3 linked regions of the Pseudoduganella dura genome follow. The protein of the gene in region 1 interacts with the protein of each later gene in a pairwise test. Links are inferred from orthologs where the notes say so. Each region holds a gene or a part of one and is shown in the gene's direction. Other genes may lie near its edges.

Region 1 (4,922 bases):
CGGTGAAGTAGAACCGGCCGGAGTTGTTGGCCACGCCGGTGGGGATCTCGCCGTTCACGTACAGCGTCTGGTTCTCGGTTTTCGAGTCGCCGATGATGCGCGGATTGTCCGGCTCGGAACGGTCGGAACGCCCGCGGTTCAGGTATTCGCCGGTGATGCCGACCACGCCGCCGCCCAGCGCGATGCCGCAGTAGGCCGAAGCGAGCCAGTTCTCGCCGTCGCCGGCCGAGTACTGGCCGTAGCCGGCGACCGCTTCGCAGCCGAGCGTTTTCTTCAGGCCGATGTCCATCACGCCGGCGATCGCGTCGGAGCCGTACTGGGCGGCTGCGCCGTCGCGCAGCACCTGCACGTCGCGGATCGCCAGCATCGGGATCGCGTTCAGGTCGGTGCCCGTGTTGCCGCGGTTGCGCGCGCCGAACAGGTTGACCAGCGACGACGAGTGGCGGCGCTTGCCGTTCACCAGCACCAGCGTCTGGTCCGAACCCAGGCCGCGCAGCGCGGCGGAATCGACCAGGTCGGCGCCGTCGGCACCCGACTGGCGGGTGGAATTGAACGACGGCGAGATGTTGGTCAGCGTCTGCGACAGGTCGAACTGGCCGCCTTTCTCGGCGGCGGCGGTCATCGGGATCACGTCGATCGGCACCACGGTATCGGTGGCGGAGCTGGTGGCGCGGCGCGAACCGACCACGCTCACGGTCTGCATCGGCTGCGATGCTGCCGCCGGCTGCCCTTGGGTGTCCTGCGCCAGCGCGGTATGGGAAAAGACAAGGGCGGAAGATCCGTACAGGGCGGACAGGACGGCAAGGCGTAGCGTGGACAAGGGCTTCTCCGGAACAGGTAAAGCGGCGATTTTATCGGCCTGTCAACGTTTGACCTAGCGGGCAGATTCATCAGTGTGACTATTTTGCACATAGTGCACGTTTAGTACCGTGCGTCGGCCAAATTCTGGTATGGAGGCTGCTTTCGCCACGGAGGATGACAAAACGGCCAGCCGGACCGGACGACGTATAATACTGGATATTCATACAGTATTATGGTGCCGCCATGTCCGCCACCCCGCCATCGAGCCTGCCGCACTATGCGGAACTGTTCTGCATGACGAACTTTTCGTTCCTGCAGGGCGCCTCGCATGCCGAGGAGCTGGTGGCGCGGGCGATACAGCTCGACTACACGGCGCTGGCGATCACGGACGAATGCTCGCTGGCCGGCGTGGTGCGCGCGCATGGCCGGGCGAAGGAGGCGAAGTGGTACCAGGAGGATCACAAGCAGGGCCAGCGCCTGCTGATCGGCAGCTGGTTCCGGCTAACCGGCCAGGGCGGCGGCGAGGCGTTGTCGCTGCTCGCCATCGCGAAGAACCGCGACGGCTACGGTAACCTGTCCGAGATGATCACGCTCGGCCGAACCCGGGCGGCCAAGGGCGAGTACCTGCTGCACGCAGACGACTTCGCGGCGCCGCCGCCCGATCGCGCGCACCTGCGCGGCCTGCCCGGTTGCCTGCTGGTGCTGCTGCCGGCATATCCCGTGTGGGAACCGGCGGACGTGGACCGGCTGCATGCGCAGGCGGCGTGGATGGCCGCCACGTTCGGTGAGCGCGCGTGGCTCGGCCTCACGCTGCTGCAGCGCGCGTTCGACGAAGGCCACCGGCAGAGCATCGAGGAAGTGGCGGCGCAGCACGGGCTGCCGGTCGTGGCGGCGGGGCAGGTCTGCATGCACGTGCGCTCGCGCAAGCCCTTGCACGATACGCTGTCCGCCATCCGCCTGGGCAAACCGGTGGCCGACTGCGGCTATGCGCTGGCGCAGAACGCCGAGCAGCACCTGCGCTCGCGCGTCCGGCTGGCCAACGTCTATCCGCGCGCGGCGCTGGCCGAAACGGTGCGCATCGCGCGGCAATGCACGTTCTCGCTGGACGAGCTGCGCTACGAATACCCGAGCGAGCTGATACCGGCAGGGCATACGCCTGCCTCGTACCTGCGCCAGGAAACCTACCTCGGCGCCCAGGCGCGCTACCCCGACGGCATTCCGGCCACGGTGCAGCGGCAGGTCGAGGAAGAGCTGGAGCTGGTTGCCGAACTGCGCTACGAATACTTTTTCCTCACCGTGTACGACATCGTGCGCTTCGCCCGCAAGCAGGAAATCCTGTGCCAGGGCCGCGGTTCGGCGGCCAACAGCGCCGTGTGCTACTGCCTCGGCATCACCGAGGTGAACCCGGTCGAGAGCACGCTGCTGATGGGCCGTTTCATTTCGCGCGAGCGCGACGAGCCGCCGGACATCGACGTGGACTTCGAACACCAGCGCCGCGAGGAGGTGATCCAGTACATCTACGCCAAGTACGGGCGCCACCGCGCCGCGCTGGCCGCCACCGTGATCTGCTACCGGCCCAAGAGCGCGCTGCGCGATGCCGGCAAGGCGCTCGGCGTGGACCTGGCCATCGTCGAGAAGGTGGCCAGGTCGCACCACTGGTTCGACAGCAAGCATGAGCTGCTGAACCGCTTCGCCGAATGCGGCCTCGATCCCGATGCGCCGCTGGCCAACCAGTGGGCCAGCCTGGCGCAGCGGATGCTGGGTTTTCCGCGCCACCTGTCGCAGCACGTGGGCGGCTTCGTCATCGCCCAGGACAAGCTGTCGCGCCTGGTGCCGATCGAGAACGCCACGATGAAGGACCGCAGCGTGATCCAGTGGGACAAGGACGACCTGGAGGAACTGGGCCTGCTGAAGGTGGACGTGCTGGCGCTGGGCATGCTGTCGGCATTGCGGCGCGCGCTGCACCTGATCGGCGTGCGCCGCGGCGAGCCGTTCCGCATGCAGGACATTCCCCGCGACGATGCCGCCACCTACGACATGATGTGCGAAGCCGATACGGTGGGCGTGTTCCAGATCGAGTCGCGGGCGCAGATGACGATGCTGCCGCGCCTGCGCCCGCGCCGCTTCTACGACCTGGTGATCGAGGTGGCGCTGGTGCGGCCGGGGCCGATCCAGGGCGGCATGGTGCACCCCTACCTGCAGCGCCGCCTCGACCCCACTTTGATCGACTACCCGGTGGGCCTGGAGGCAGCGCTGGAGCGCACGCTGGGCGTGCCGATCTTCCAGGAGCAGGTGATGCAGGTGGCGATGATCGCGGCCGGATTCTCGCAGGGCGAGGCGGACCAGCTGCGCCGCGCGATGGCGGCCTGGAAACGCAAGGGCGGCATGGACAAGTACCGCGGCCGCATCATCCAGGGCATGCTCGACCGCGACTATGACATCGAATTCGCCCACCGCATCTGCGAACAGATCCAGGGTTTCGGGGAATACGGTTTTCCCGAATCGCACGCGGCCAGCTTCGCGCTGCTGACCTACGTGAGTTCGTGGATCAAGTGCCACGAGCCGGCCGCGTTCCTGTGCGCGCTGCTCAACAGCCAGCCGATGGGATTCTACGGGCCGTCGCAACTGGTGCAGGATGCGAAACGCCACGGTGTCGAAGTGCGGCCGGTCGACATTACCGCGAGCGGCTGGGATTCCACGCTGGAGGAACGGGAAGAGGGCGACCAGCCCGCCGTGCGGTTGGGCATGTCGCTGCTGCGCGGCATGCGCTTCGAGGCGGCCGAGCGGATCGAGCAGGCGCGTGCGCTGCGGCCGTTCGCCGACGTGGCGGACCTGGCGCGGCGCGCGCAGCTCGACCGCCACGACCTGCAGGTGCTGGCCGCCGCCAATGCGCTGCGCGGCCTGGCCGGCCACCGCCGGCAGGCGCTGTGGGAAGCGGTGGGCGCGGTGCCGGACAAGGACCTGCTGCGGCCCACCCGGCCGCTGGAGGAAGCCCCGGTATTGCGCGCGCCGGGCGAAGGCGACGACATCATCGGCGACTACCGCTCGCACGGCCTGACGCTGGGCCGCCATCCGCTGGCGCTGCTGCGCCCGCAATTGCTGGAAAAGCGCTTCCTGCCGGCCGAGGTGCTGAACACGTTTGCCGACGGCCAGCTGGCGCGCGGCGCCGGCATCGTCACCGTGCGGCAGCGGCCCGGCACCGCGAAGGGCGTGCTGTTCATCACGATCGAGGATGAAACGGGCAACGTCAACGTGATCGTCCGGCCCGATCTGGTGGATGCATTCCGGCGCGAGGTGCTGGGCGCTTCGCTGCTGGGCGTGTACGGGGTCTGGCAGCAGGAGGGCATCGTGCGGCACCTGGTGGCCAAGCGGCTGGTCGACCTGTCGCCGCTGCTGGGGGAGCTGCCGACGTCCAGCCGGGACTTCTGTTGAGCGCCGATTGGGGTAGCATGGCAATCTCACCACCCACAGGAGGAATGTCATGAACCAGCCATTGCCGGATGAACGCGTGCTCACCTCGCTGCGCATCGAGGTTTCCCAGTATGGAAGCGGCAGCGAGGCAACGTTCACAATGGTGGACGAAGGCGGCGAAGCGCTGCCGGCGCAGGTAACGCTGCGCGAAGGGGAGCTGGAAAACCTGCACGAGGTGTTGTCGAAAATCGCCGCGCACGCCGCGCCCGCGGCGGGCGGCCTGCCGTTCGGGGGGCTGGAAGGCCCGCGTGTGATCCTCGGCTTCGATGACTATGTCACGCCGAATTTCCTCTTCTACAGCACCTTTGCGTATCCCTCCGGCGAAGGCGGCTACCAGCCGGTGACCGGCCGCGCGCTCGTCACCGATGCGTCGCTGGCGCGGCTCGTCGCGGGGCTGGGCCAGGTGAAGGATGCGGGGCAGGGCGTGGTCGACTGGACCGTGGCCGACTGATCCGGGGCCGGTGCCCGGGCACCGGCCGGCGTGCGGACCGGGCAGGGTATTTCTTCCGGCGGCCTTTGCTGGCAAAATGGCCCAATGGACAATCTGACAATACGACCCGCTACCGTTGCCGACGCGACCGCGATCGGTTCCCTCGTGCTGGACCTGCTGCCATACCTGACCGTGCACCCGCAAGGGCTGGGGGCCGAAA
Region 2 (3,339 bases), 2.0 Mb from region 1 along the record:
GGGCAGGGTCACGGGCACGCGCTACCTGCCGCGCGCCGAGCTCATTTCTATGCCGCGCATGAAAGACTGGTTAAAATTGCTGAACATGAGCGTGAGCCACAGCCACTTCGGCTGTTATGCGCCTGCCTGCCGCACCGAGCGCTGGCTGGCGCGCTACGCATTCATGGATCGCGCGGGCGAACGCTGGTGGCCGTATTTCGGCGCCGTGTATGTCGTCCAGGCGATCAAGCGCGTCAAGGGCATGCGGCTGATCGGGCCAGCCTGGAGCAAGAAGAAGGCCAAATCGCCGGTGGCGGTGCCTGCAACGAACAAACACAGGGAACATGGATAAAGTCGAGATTTTCACGGACGGCGCGTGCAAGGGCAACCCCGGCACCGGCGGCTGGGGCGCGCTGATGGTGGCGGGCGAAGCGCAAAAAGAACTGTTCGGCGGCGCGCTGAACACCACCAACAACCGGATGGAGCTGCAGGCCGTCATCGAATCGCTGAACGCGCTGAAGCGGCCCTGCGAAGTCACGCTGCATACGGACAGCCAGTACGTGCAGAAGGGCATCAGCGAATGGATCCATGGCTGGAAGGCGCGTGGCTGGAAAACGGCGGCGAAGGAACCGGTGAAAAACGCCGACCTGTGGCAGGCGCTCGACACCGCGCAATCGGTGCACAAGGTCGACTGGCGCTGGGTGCGCGGCCATAACGGCCATCCCGGCAACGAGCGGGCCGACATGCTGGCGAACCGCGGCGTCGATGCGGTGCGCGGCAAATAAGCGAACCACGGCCGTAAATCGGGCGGAATATTAACGAAATACAAGCGAAAAAATCCCGCGGGTTGCCATCGGCAGCCCGTTTCGCCGCGTGGTGCAGAGATCATCTATACTGCGCGGCTGTTCCTGAAAAGCCTCATCTACCATGCGTCAAGTCGTTCTCGATACCGAAACCACCGGTATCAATCCCAAGCTGGGCAACCGCGTCATTGAAATCGGTTGCGTCGAACTGGTCGACCGCAAGCTGACCGGCAATAATTTCCACCGCTATATCAATCCTGACCGCGATTCGGAAGAGGGCGCGCTGGCGGTGCACGGCCTCACCACGGAATTCCTCGCCGATAAGCCGCGCTTCCGCGAGATCGCGGACGAACTGCGGGAATACATCCAGGGCGCCGAAGTCATCATCCACAACGCGCCGTTCGACCTGGGCTTCCTGAATCACGAGTTCCGCGCGCTGAACCTGCCGCCGTTCGACGAGCATATCGGCGGCGTGATCGACACGCTCGTGCAGGCCAAGGAGCTGCGTCCGGGCAAGCGCAACTCGCTCGATGCGCTGTGCGATTTCTACGGCATTTCAAACGCGCACCGCAAGCTGCACGGCGCATTGCTCGATGCCGAACTGCTGGCCGACGTCTATCTGTCGATGACGCGCGGCCAAAACAGCCTGGGCATGGATGTCGAGGAAGAAGCGGTTGGCGGCGGCCTGAACCTGGAGCAGGTGGCGCTGGCCGAAATTATCGTCGTCCGGGCAACGGACAGCGAAGCGGCCGCACACGAGGAGCTGCTCAACGGCCTGGACAAGGCGGTGAAGGGCACGTGCGTCTGGCGCACTGCTGCGTGACTCAACAGTGCCTTGACGTGTATCAATGCCGCACCTATAATAATGCTTCGTTGGGAGGTTAGCTCAGGGGTAGAGCACTGCATTCACACTGCAGGGGTCGCAAGTTCGAAACTTGCACTTCCCACCAGGATTCGCTGTGATAGAAAAGGCTTGCAACATTCGGTTGCAGGCCTTTTTTGTTATGGGCACCGCACATTCAGAAGGCTCGGCTTGGGGTGCTTGTTGTACCGCATTGACCTTGATGTCCGGGCGGCAGGGCGGGCCTGAACCGAGGCTTTTCGAAGCCGGATTATTCGTCCTTGCGTTCGATGTTGTTCAAATTTGTCGACTGCAGGCTGCTACGCCCATCGAGTTCGGTGGATTTTTCCGTATCGATCCGGTTTCGCCGCAACGAGATGTCCTTACTGTTGCTCAACCCGACGCCAATCGTGCCGGAGGGCGTGTCATCCACACGCACGGTATTGCCCTCGACGATCGAGCCATCGGCGGAGCGCAGGTATATCGCATAGCCGTTCGATCCTGGCGTGAGGTCATGCAAGCGGAAAGTATTGCGCTCGATACGCGCGGATGGGCCGTAGCTGAGCAGCGCGAAAGATGTTTTGGCACTGCTCGTGCTATGGAGAGTGGCGCTTATCTTGTTATCGCGGATCTGATTCCCGCTGCCGGAGACCATAACCGCGCTGTTGACGTCACTGAATTCCATGTGCTCCACCACGAATCCTGTATTGGTAAAAAAGTCATCCGAATTAGGGGGCATGCTAGGGAAAGCCCGCAGGGGAGAGCTGCCCCGGTTCGCTAATATGATCCCAGCGCCGGCCCCTTCGATACGACCATTATGAACCCGGATATTCTGACCCAATCCCCAGACGCCACCATAACCGCGTGCCCCTGACACGCGCAGCGTGTGGCCACGGAAATCCAGATCGACATTACTAGCGCGGATATGGATCAGTTCGCCACTGCAGCCATGACTAAAAATCGAGCATTCGACCTCATAATCCTGATCAAGGCAATATTTTCCAGGGCGAGAGATGCCCAGCGAAGGCATGCGGAACGCTTTAAGGTCCCACTGCAGTACTTCGCACTCGTTCGGCCCTTTCTGCGCTGGCGCCACCGCGGGCGCCGATTGCGTATCCTGACCGCTTGTCGCCGAACGAGGCCTTAACTGCTGCTTGATACCTTCGCTCAGCAAAAGCCACACCAGTTGCCCGCCGCCGATCTCCTCGGCGCTGACGCGCGGCATCACTGTAATTAGCAGGATCGCTGCGACGCCGATAGCATGCTTTGAATTCATCGTGGATTTCTGTTCATCGTTGGGTCGCGCAGTGTAGCCAGCCGGGTAAATGTTCTTGAGGTTGGCGTTCCGATTGGCCTCTACCGCTGGCCCGGGCGCAGTCTTCTGCCACTGAATCGATTCGATTTTCCAACGCTTCGGATTCATTGCTGCATGCTGCTGCTCCCGTCGAGCTCAGTGGATTTTTCCGTATCGAACCGGTTCCGTCGCAACGAGACGCCTTTGCTGTTGCTCAGCCCGACACCAATCGTGCCGGTGGGCGTGTCATCCACGCGCACGGTATTGCCCTCGGCGACCGTGCCATCGGCGGAACGCAGATAGATCGCATAGCCGTTCGATCCTGGCGTGAGGTCATGCAGGCGCAAAGTATTGCGCTCGATGCGCGCGGAAGGGCCATAGCTGAGCAGCGCAACGGGCGGCCCGCTGCTGGCCTTGGCGTC
Region 3 (3,442 bases), 1.2 Mb from region 1 along the record:
GGCGCTGATCGCCGCGAAGAAGCAGATCATCATCACGTCGGACACGTATCCGAAAGAGATCACGGGCATGGACGACCGCCTGATCTCGCGCTTTGACTCCGGCCTCACGGTGGCGATCGAGCCGCCGGAGCTGGAAATGCGCGTGGCGATCCTGCTGAAGAAAGCCAAGTCGGAAGGCGTGACGCTGTCCGACGACGTGGCGTTCTTCGTGGCCAAGCACCTGCGCTCGAACGTGCGCGAGCTGGAAGGCGCACTGCGCAAGATCCTGGCTTACTCGCGCTTCCACGGCAAGGACATTTCGATCGATATCGTCAAGGAAGCGCTGAAAGACCTGCTCTCCGTGCAGAACCGCCAGATCAGCGTGGAAAACATCCAGAAGACGGTGGCGGACTTCTTCAACATCAAGGTCGCGGACATGTATTCCAAGCGCCGCCCTGCCAACATCGCGCGGCCACGCCAGATCGCGATGTACCTGGCCAAGGAGCTGACGCAGAAGAGCCTGCCGGAAATCGGCGAGCTGTTCGGCGGCCGCGATCACACCACGGTGCTGCACGCCGTGCGCAAGATCGCCCAGGACCGCACCAAGAACCCGGAGTGCAACCATGAATTGCACGTGCTGGAGCAGACGCTGAAAGGCTGATGGCTGCATTAACCCCAACAGCGGCTGCCGGGGTCTGACCCCGACGGGTCAGACCCCGGAAGTTTGCTTCTGGGGTTAATGACGTTCCTTCAACACTTTGCCATCCAGCTCAGCAACAATTAGCATTACAACTTATCGAGTTATTAATTTTTTTCGAGGATATCTATGCAACTGGTCAAAACCACCCGAGATACGCTTCTTCGGCCACTGCAGATCGTGAGCGGTATTGTCGAGCGTCGGCACACGATGCCGATTCTGGCCAATATCCTCATCCGCAAGGACGGCGAAGCGGTCTCGTTCCTGTCCACCGATACGGAAGTGCAGATCACCACCAACGCCAGCATCGGCTCCGGTGAGGAAGTGGCCGGCACCACGGTTGCCGCCCGCAAGCTGCTGGACATCCTGCGCGCACTGCCGGAATCGGGCGACGTGTCGCTGACGCTGGTGAACAAGCGCCTGACGGTGCAGAGCGGCAAATCGCGTTTCGCGCTGCAGACGCTGGCCGCCGAGGAATTTCCGACCGTACAGCAGGCGGAAACCTTCAACGCCTCGTTCACGCTGCCGCAAAAAACGCTGAAGCACCTGTTCAACATGGTGCATTTCTCGATGGCCCAGCAAGACATCCGCTATTACCTGAACGGCCTGCTGCTGGTGCTGGACGGCGAGAACGTGATCGCGGTCGCCACCGACGGCCACCGCCTCGCCTTCTGCCAGGTGAAGACGGAACAGGCGTTCGCGCGCCAGGAAGTGATCATTCCGCGCAAGACGATCATCGAGCTGCAGCGCCTGCTGGAAGAAAACGACGACCCCGTACAGCTGGATATCGCCGGCAACCAGGTGAAACTGGGCTTCACGGATATCGAACTGATCTCCAAGCTGGTCGAGGGCAAGTTTCCCGACTATACGCGCGTGATCCCGAAGGGCTACAAGAACGACTTCACGATCGGCCGCGATGAGCTGCTGCGCTCGCTGCAGCGCGCCGCCATCATGACCAGCGACAAGTTCAAGGGCGTGCGCTGCATCATCAGCCCGGGTTCGCTGAAGATCTCGTCCACCAACGCGGACCAGGAAGAAGCGGTCGAGGAACTGGAAATCGACTACGGCGGCGACAGCCTCGACATCGGTTTCAACGTCACGTACCTGCTGGACGTGCTGAACAACCTGAAGTGCGACCAGGTCAACGTGGCGCTGGGCGACAGCAATTCGTCCGCGCTGATCTCGATCCCGGACAATCCCGACTTCAAGTATGTCGTGATGCCGATGCGGATCTGATCATTCGCACAGTTGGAATCAACAGAAATTTATTGAGAAAGTAGTCCATGTCCGAACGCCCAAACCTAGTACCAGTGCAGGTCAACTCCGAAGATTACGGCGCCTCCTCGATCCAGATCCTGGAAGGCCTGGAAGCAGTTCGCAAGCGCCCCGGCATGTATATCGGTGACACCTCGGACGGCACCGGTCTGCACCACCTGGTATTCGAAGTGCTGGACAACTCGATCGACGAATCGCTGGCCGGCTACTGCACCGAGATCCACGTGACGATCCATTCGGACAACTCGATCTCGATCACCGACAACGGCCGCGGCATCCCGGTCGGTTTGAAGATGGACGACAAGCACGAACCGAAGCGCTCCGCCGCCGAGATCGTGCTGACCGAGCTGCACGCGGGCGGCAAGTTCGACCAGAACTCGTACAAGGTGTCCGGCGGCCTGCACGGCGTGGGTGTTTCGTGCGTCAACGCGCTGTCGAAGCTGCTGCGCGTGACCGTGCGCCGCGACGGCAAGGTGCACCAGATGGAATTCGTGCGCGGCGTGCCGCAGAACCGCGAGATCGAGATCCGCGACGGCGTGGCCGTTTCGCCGATCAAGGTGATCGGCGAAACCGATAAGCGCGGCACCGACGTGCACTTCTGGGCCGACGAAGAAATCTTCAGCCACGTGGAATTCCACTACGAGATCCTGGCCAAGCGCATTCGCGAACTCTCGTTCCTGAACAACGGCGTGAACATCAAGCTGTCCGACCAGCGCACCGGCAAGGATGAAACCTTCGCGTTCGAAGGCGGCACCCGCGGCTTCGTCGAGTACATCAACAAGGCCAAGACGGTGCTGCATCCGACCGTGTTCCAGGCCACGGGCGACCGCATGTCGGACCAGAACACGAACATCTCCGTGGATGTGTCGATGCAATGGAACGATGCCTTCAATGAACAGGTACTCTGCTTCACGAACAACATCCCGCAGCGCGACGGCGGTACCCACCTGACAGGCCTGCGCGCGGCGATGACGCGCGTGATCAACAAGTACATCGACGAGCACGACTTCGCCAAGAAGGCGAAAGTGGAAATCTCCGGCGACGACATGCGCGAAGGCCTGACCTGCGTGTTGTCCGTAAAGGTGCCGGAGCCGAAGTTCTCGTCGCAGACGAAAGACAAGCTGGTGTCCTCCGAAGTGCGCGGCCCGGTCGAGGAGATCGTGGCGAAGACGCTGACGGACTTCCTGATGGAGAAACCGCACGACGCCAAGATCATCTGCGGCAAGATCGTCGAAGCGGCGCGCGCCCGCGAAGCGGCCCGCAAGGCCCGCGACCTGACGCGCCGCAAGGGCGTGATGGATGGCCTGGGCCTGTCGTCGAAACTGGCCGACTGCCAGGAACGCGACCCGGCGCTGGCCGAACTGTACATCGTCGAGGGTGATTCCGCAGGCGGCTCCGCCAAGCAGGGCCGCGACCGCAAGTTCCAGGCGATCCTGCCGCTGCGCGGCAAGGTGCTGAACGTGGAAAAGGCGCGCTTCGAGAAGATGCTGT

The links.
Region 2: the proteins of GJV26_RS20415 (region 1) and dnaQ interact in binary tests that used the Escherichia coli proteins (3 or more experiments, as listed by UniProt). The link is inferred for Pseudoduganella dura from one-to-one orthologs.
Region 3: the proteins of GJV26_RS20415 (region 1) and dnaN interact in binary tests that used the Escherichia coli proteins (3 or more experiments, as listed by UniProt). The link is inferred for Pseudoduganella dura from one-to-one orthologs.

The regions. Positions count from the first base shown.
Region 1 is NZ_WNWM01000002.1:4,672,739-4,677,660, forward strand. What follows is about bases 680-4,433. They hold GJV26_RS20415 (error-prone DNA polymerase), read left to right. Parts: upstream 680-1,044; coding sequence 1,045-4,233; downstream 4,234-4,433. Other genes in these bases: GJV26_RS20410 (TonB-dependent receptor plug domain-containing protein), read right to left, coding at 680-820; GJV26_RS20420 (hypothetical protein), read left to right, coding at 4,283-4,433. Outside these bases: more of GJV26_RS20410, read right to left, coding at 1-679; more of GJV26_RS20420, read left to right, coding at 4,434-4,723; GJV26_RS20425 (GNAT family N-acetyltransferase), read left to right, coding at 4,808-4,922. UniProt on the Escherichia coli protein: DNA polymerase III is a complex, multichain enzyme responsible for most of the replicative synthesis in bacteria. This DNA polymerase also exhibits 3' to 5' exonuclease activity. The alpha chain is the DNA polymerase catalytic subunit.
Region 2 is NZ_WNWM01000002.1:6,626,737-6,630,075, reverse strand. Bases 1-2,755 are described here. They hold dnaQ (DNA polymerase III subunit epsilon), read left to right. Parts: upstream 1-906; coding sequence 907-1,605; downstream 1,606-2,755. Other genes in these bases: GJV26_RS28575 (right-handed parallel beta-helix repeat-containing protein), read right to left, coding at 1,895-2,755; rnhA (ribonuclease HI), read left to right, coding at 324-764; GJV26_RS28595 (class I SAM-dependent methyltransferase), read left to right, coding at 1-331. In the rest of the region: more of GJV26_RS28575, read right to left, coding at 2,756-3,046; GJV26_RS28570 (NosD domain-containing protein), read right to left, coding at 3,043-3,339. UniProt on the Escherichia coli protein: DNA polymerase III is a complex, multichain enzyme responsible for most of the replicative synthesis in bacteria. The epsilon subunit contain the editing function and is a proofreading 3'-5' exonuclease.
Region 3 is NZ_WNWM01000002.1:3,429,663-3,433,104, reverse strand. What follows is about bases 1-2,858. They hold dnaN (DNA polymerase III subunit beta), read left to right. Parts: upstream 1-805; coding sequence 806-1,912; downstream 1,913-2,858. Other genes in these bases: gyrB (DNA topoisomerase (ATP-hydrolyzing) subunit B), read left to right, coding at 1,960-2,858; dnaA (chromosomal replication initiator protein DnaA), read left to right, coding at 1-640. Outside these bases: more of gyrB, read left to right, coding at 2,859-3,442. UniProt on the Escherichia coli protein: Confers DNA tethering and processivity to DNA polymerases and other proteins. Acts as a clamp, forming a ring around DNA (a reaction catalyzed by the clamp-loading complex) which diffuses in an ATP-independent manner freely and bidirectionally along dsDNA.